DNA from 2 places in the Bacillus sp. LJBS17 genome. Region 1 is predicted to be linked to the other one. Evidence: a T-box and tRNA genes for the amino acid it is inferred to sense, from the RefSeq annotation. Region 1 holds a T-box; the other holds one or more tRNA genes.
What was found. A T-box is a leader RNA that pairs with one kind of tRNA and senses whether it is charged. The one in region 1 lies ahead of serS (serine--tRNA ligase), so its partner is inferred to be a tRNA-Ser.

Region 1 (3,266 bases):
ATTCCCCATATAAGGACGGAGCACTTTCGGAATCACAACGCTTCCGTCTTCCTGCTGATAATTTTCTAAGATAGCGGCAACTGTTCTTCCAACCGCCAGTCCTGAACCGTTCAGTGTGTGTACATGCTCAGGCTTGCCTTTAGCTTCACGTCTGAAACGAATATTCGCACGTCTCGCCTGGAACGCTTCGAAGTTGCTGCAAGAAGAGATTTCTCGATATGTGTCTTGGCTTGGAATCCAAACTTCGATATCGTATTTTTTCGCAGCCGTAAAGCCTAAGTCACCCGTACACATGCTCATGACACGGTATGGAAGCTCAAGCAGCTGAAGAACCCGTTCTGCTTGGTTTGTAAGCTTCTCTAATTCTTCATAAGAATCTTCAGGCTTCACAAACTTTACAAGCTCAACTTTATTAAATTGGTGCTGACGAATTAATCCGCGTGTGTCACGTCCTGCTGAACCAGCTTCAGAACGGAAGCAAGCACTGAATGCCGCATAGTTGATCGGCAGGCTGTCACCTGAAAGGATTTCATCGCGATGCATGTTTGTAATCGGCACTTCCGCCGTTGGAATTAAGAAATAATCTTCTTCTCTGATTTTAAATGCATCCTCTTCAAATTTAGGAAGCTGCCCCGTTCCCGTCATGCTTGCGCGGTTTACCATATATGGCGGGATCACTTCAGTGTAGTTATACTCATCCACATGCAGATCAAGCATAAAGTTATAAAGCGCACGCTCCAGACGAGCACCTAAGCCTTTATAGAACACGAAACGGCTTCCTGTTACTTTGGCAGCACGTTCAAAATCCAGAATACCCAGCTCATCCGCAATATCCCAGTGCGGCTTCGGCTCATAAGCAAATGAAGGCTTTTCACCCCATTTACGCACTTCTACGTTGTCGTCTTCTGTTTCACCGACAGGTACAGACTCATGCGGAATATTCGGGATTGAGAGAAGGATTGTATCAAGCTCAGCTTCCACTGTTCGCAATTCTTCATCAAGCTTTTTAATTTCCTCGCCGACTTCACGCATTTCTTTAATAATGTGATCCGCTTCTTTTTTCTCACGCTTCAGCACAGCAACCTGCTGAGAAACTTCATTTCGTTTTCCTTTTAACTCTTCAACCTTGCCGATAAGCTCTCTTCGTCTATCATCCAGCGCCTCAAACTTATCAAAATCAGTTAAGTCTTCGCCTTTGTGTACAAGCTTTGCTTTAATTTCTTGAAAATTTGCTCTCAGCATTTTCGTATCAAGCATGCGAAACACTCCTTTTTTTATTGATTTGTCGAAAATAAAAAGAGCCCTCATCCCCATAAAGGGACGAGAGCTCTCGCGTTGCCACCCTGATTGAAAACAAATCAAAGACTCGTTTTCCACTTTCAAACATAACGGTTATCCCGTAAATGCCTACTTGTTTCAGCATTTCGCTCAAGGATGGATTCAGACAGCATCTTTCACCGATTCGCACCAACCATCGGCTCTCTTAGAAAGAGAGGCTCCCTACTAGTTCCTATCAACGCTTTTCGATCTTTATTTGTGCTTATAATGTACTATAAGTTTCCACAGCTTTCAACTGTTTTATACAAGTGCCTTCTGCTTATATTCCTCAACCATTTCAACAAACAGCTGTGTCACTCGGTGATCTTCTGTCAGCTCCGGATGGAATGAGCAGCCAAGGAATTGCCCCTGTTTCGCGGCTACAATACGACCATTATGCTCCGATAGAACTTCAACATTTTCACCAGCTTCTAAAATATGCGGAGCACGGATGAATACCCCTGTAAAAGGCTCGTCCAAGCCTTTAATTGTTAAATCAGCTTCAAAGCTGTCAACCTGCCGGCCAAATGAATTACGTTCTACAACCACATTCAGAAGACCTAAATGAGGATTATCTGAACCGGCAATTTCTTTTGCTAATATAATTAATCCGGCACATGTTCCAAACATCGGTTTGCCCTGAGCAGCGAATTCACGAAGCGGCTCCATGAATTGATACGTATCGATCAAACGGCGCATCGTCGTGCTCTCACCGCCCGGCAAAATCAACCCGTCAACTTCGTTCAGCTGCTCCGGACGTTTTACGACAAGACCAGCCGCGCCGCATGCTTCAATCGCATGGATGTGCTCTCTAACTGCTCCTTGAAGTCCTAGTACACCTATTGTTAACATGTCAGCAGCGCTCCTATGTTCTTACCAGCCGCGTTCTTGCATACGCTGTTCTGGAAGTAAGTTTGAGATTTCAATCCCTTTCATTGCAGTACCAAGCTCTTTTGACAACTCAGCGATCAATTTGTAATCAGTAAAGTGAGTTGTTGCTTCCACAATTGCTTTCGCAAATTTAGCAGGGTTGTCTGATTTGAAAATACCAGAACCAACAAATACTCCGTCAGCACCGAGCTGCATCATGAGAGCAGCATCAGCTGGAGTTGCTACGCCGCCAGCGGCAAAGTTAACGACAGGAAGCTTGCCGTCTTTTTTAATTTGAAGAAGAAGCTCGTAAGGAGCACCTAGATTTTTCGCTTCTGTCATTAGTTCATCCTCACTCATCGCAACTACTTTGCGCACTTGAGCGTTAACTTTACGCATATGGCGAACAGCCTCAACAATATTACCTGTTCCAGGCTCACCTTTTGTGCGAAGCATAGAAGCACCTTCCGCAATACGGCGTGTTGCTTCACCAAGATCACGGCAGCCACATACAAAAGGAACTGTGTATTCATTTTTATTTAAATGAAATTCTTCGTCAGCCGGCGTCAGAACTTCACTTTCATCAATATAGTCAACACCCATAGCTTCAAGCACACGCGCTTCAACAATATGTCCGATACGCGCTTTTGCCATTACCGGGATAGATACTGCATTCATTACTTCTTCCACGATTGTAGGGTCAGCCATACGGGCAACTCCTCCAGCCGCGCGAATATCTGCTGGCACACGTTCTAGCGCCATTACAGCGACAGCTCCAGCTTCTTCAGCGATTTTCGCTTGTTCCGCATTGATGACGTCCATGATGACGCCGCCTTTTTGCATTTCTGCCATTCCGCGTTTTACACGTTCAGTACCTGTTTGAGCCATTTCTTGGTCCCCCTAATCAAGGTATAGTTATATGATTTCTAATCCTTATTGTATCCTAGAAATCCAATAATTCATATGGATATATACTATTTTATTCGGTTTTTAGCGCTTTGAAAATCATTTTTTATTAAAAATTGGGTTTTTTCAGTATATTACGCGAAAGAGCCCTAACATCCATCAGAGCTCTTTCA
Region 2 (3,266 bases), 500 kb from region 1:
GGAAAATTGTAAACCAAGCAATTAGGGATTCCTTTAGTGAATTAAAAGCGTGGTTGCCATTTGCTCAAAAACTTCCCACTGTTGAAGAAACAGAGATAAATTTAAGACTTGCCTATATAAATTTTCTAAAAAGAGAAAGTTTTCGTTTTCTTATTTTTAATAAAGATACCAAGGGCTTTATTGGAATAACTAGCCTTCAGGGGATTGACTGGGACATACCTAAATGTGAAATTGGATACTGGGGAAATACCACATTTAGCGGGAATGGATATATGATAGAAGCAGTAAAGAAATTAGCTGACTTTGGGTTAAACAATATCAAATTTAGAAGAATTGAAATAAGGTGTGAATCAACAAACCTTAAAAGTCGTGCTATTCCTGAAAAACTTGGGTTTGTATTCGAAGGCACTTTAAGAAATGATGATTTATCCGCAGATGGAAGCAAGCTGACCGACACTTGTTTTTATTCCATAATAAAGTAACATTGTACGCTTAAAATAACGGATGCGTTATTAAAACAAAAAAGGCATAACATATTTTGTACGCTAATATACTATGCCCTTTTTATCTTATTTAACTATATACTTTCGCGGACAAATCAGACCACTTACTTTAAGTAGATGGACAGTTTTAGTCACAAAATATGTTCTGTTCAAAAGACACAAAAAATACCAAGGTACTCTAAACCCTTGGTATCCTTGATGCGGCCGAGAGGACTTGAACCTCCACGGGTTATTCACCCACTAGGCCCTCAACCTAGCGCGTCTGCCATTCCGCCACGACCGCGTGATCATTAAATTGTGTTTGTGCTGGTTTAGTAGGCTCTTAACCTAGTAAAACCGATTTGCGTGCACTTTGTAAATAAAGTGCGGGTGAAGGGACTCGAACCCCCACGTCGTAAGACACTAGATCCTAAGTCTAGCGCGTCTGCCAATTCCGCCACACCCGCAAAAAGACAAATGGTGAGCCATGAAGGACTCGAACCTTCGACCCTCTGATTAAAAGTCAGATGCTCTACCAACTGAGCTAATGGCTCTTACTATTAGATTTCAAAAATAAAAATGGCTGGGCTAGCTGGATTCGAACCAACGCATGACGGAGTCAAAGTCCGTTGCCTTACCGCTTGGCTATAGCCCAACGAAATGGAATGACCCGTACGGGATTCGAACCCGTGTTACCGCCGTGAAAGGGCGGTGTCTTAACCGCTTGACCAACGGGCCGATGGTTGAGAACTTATATCGAAATCTTATGGCGGAGAAGGAGGGATTTGAACCCTCGCGCCGCTTACGCGACCTACACCCTTAGCAGGGGCGCCTCTTCAGCCACTTGAGTACTTCTCCAATATGGCTCCACAGGCAGGATTCGAACCTGCGACCGATCGGTTAACAGCCGATAGCTCTACCACTGAGCTACTGTGGAATAATGAGACAAGACTTATTATATCAGCCTTGATTTTCAGTGTCAAGAGGTAAATATTTTTATTTATCTCTCGTGACGACTTTTATAATGTAACATAGGCTTGCCATATTCGTCAACCTTTTTCACGAAAAAATTCTTTTTATTTTTCCGCGGCATTTTCCGCATCTGTATCTGTCAGGGTTCATGGCGCGCTTCTTTATATACTGTTGGCCGCAGGCCGTACAGATATACATATAAGTTTTTTTGTTTTCCGCTTTTTTCTTAAGGGGTGTACAGAACCTCGGCGCGTTGACCTGCTGCAATAGCATTCTAAAATCTCTGTCTCTGTGCTTGTACCCTTTTCCTTCAAGGTGGAGATGATAATGGCAGAGCTCGTGCTTGATGATGCCGATCAGCTCCTCCCTGCCGTGTTCAATCAGATATTTTCTGTTCAATTCAATGTTATGAGAGGTTAACAGGTACCTTCCGCCCGTGGTTTTAAGCCTGTCATTAAAAAGCGCCTGATGGCGGAACGGCTTTTTAAAATATGTTTTAGAAATATCCTCTGTCAGCTTTTGAAGCTCTATATTATCCATAGTGCACCTCACTTAAAAAACATTGAACGGGACAATTCACCGTTCGCATACAATATGGTAATCACCGTCCCTCTTATGATAAAAGCTGAGGAGGAATGAGCCTATGCCAAATTGGCTTAAAAAGCAGATGCAAAAAGCGTTCCTTGAAAAAGATAATTACCAAATTAAACTGCTGAATCAATGCTGGTATTTCTATAGGAAAAAACACTGCTCGTAAGCAGTGCTTTTATTTTACCATAGACAGCGATACTCTGCCTTTTTGTACATCTACGCCGTCAACCCAAACTGTCACAATATCGCCGACAGATACGACATCAAGAGGATGCTTGACGAATTGATTGCTCAATTTTGAGATATGCACAAGCCCGTCTTGTTTGACTCCAATATCAACAAACGCTCCGAAGTCCACTACATTGCGCACGGTGCCCTGCAGTTCCATTCCCTCTTTCAAATCTTCCAGCTGAAGGACGTCTGTTTTCAGCAAAGGCTTAGGCACCTCATCGCGCGGATCGCGTTCCGGCCTTGTCAGCTGTTCACAAATGTCTTTCAGAGTGATTTCGCCGATTCCCAGCTCTTTTGCCGTTTCAGAAAGCGCCAGCTGATTGATTTTGTCCTTCAATTCCGCCGTGCCGATATGTTCTGTTGAAAGTCCAAGTTTTTTCAAAAGCGCTTTTGTTTCTTTATAGCTTTCCGGGTGAATGCCTGTTCTATCCAAAGGCTCTGTCCCTTCCTGCACTCTTAAGAAACCGATACATTGCTCATAGGTTTTCGCACCGAGCCTTGGGATGTCCTTCAGTTCTTTTCGATTTGAAAACTTTCCGATTTCCTCACGTTTTTTGACAACGTTGCCTGCTACAGACTTCGATAATCCCGCTACATACTGAAGCAGCGCGGCGGAGGCTGTGTTGACGTTTACTCCCACCTGGTTTACGACCGTTTCGACTACAAACCGCAGAGATTCATTTAAGCGTTTTTGGCTGACGTCATGCTGATACTGTCCGACACCAACAGACTTCGGATCGATTTTAACGAGCTCCGCAAGCGGGTCTTGAAGTCTTCGCGCAATAGACACGGCACTGCGCTCTTCAACCTTAAGGTCAGGGAATTCTTCTCGGGCCAGCTCTGAAGCCGAATAGACGCTTGCACCCGCTTCATTGACGATCACATAATAAATTTTGCGCGGCATGTCTTTCAGTACATTGACGATGAATTGTTCTGTTTCTCTGGATGCTGTGCCGTTTCCGATCGCCACCATCTCGACTTGATACTGCT

Region 2: it encodes a tRNA-Ser, which carries the amino acid that the T-box ahead of serS (serine--tRNA ligase) is inferred to sense. The anticodon was not compared.

Annotation. Positions count from the first base shown of each region.
Region 1 is NZ_CP079759.1:18,390-21,655, reverse strand. It holds gene serS (serine--tRNA ligase) at 1-1,257, opposite strand, end outside; T-box leader at 1,314-1,526, opposite strand; gene pdxT (pyridoxal 5'-phosphate synthase glutaminase subunit PdxT) at 1,579-2,169, opposite strand; gene pdxS (pyridoxal 5'-phosphate synthase lyase subunit PdxS) at 2,191-3,075, opposite strand.
Region 2 is NZ_CP079759.1:515,335-518,600, reverse strand. It holds gene KXZ66_RS02685 (GNAT family N-acetyltransferase) at 1-482, shown strand, start outside; tRNA gene KXZ66_RS02680 (tRNA-Leu) at 703-786, opposite strand; tRNA gene KXZ66_RS02675 (tRNA-Leu) at 868-949, opposite strand; tRNA gene KXZ66_RS02670 (tRNA-Lys) at 961-1,036, opposite strand; tRNA gene KXZ66_RS02665 (tRNA-Gln) at 1,063-1,137, opposite strand; tRNA gene KXZ66_RS02660 (tRNA-Glu) at 1,149-1,220, opposite strand; tRNA gene KXZ66_RS02655 (tRNA-Ser) at 1,250-1,340, opposite strand; tRNA gene KXZ66_RS02650 (tRNA-Asn) at 1,345-1,419, opposite strand; gene KXZ66_RS02645 (SprT family protein) at 1,542-1,994, opposite strand; gene cmpA (cortex morphogenetic protein CmpA) at 2,098-2,211, shown strand; gene KXZ66_RS02635 (Tex family protein) at 2,221-3,266, opposite strand, start outside.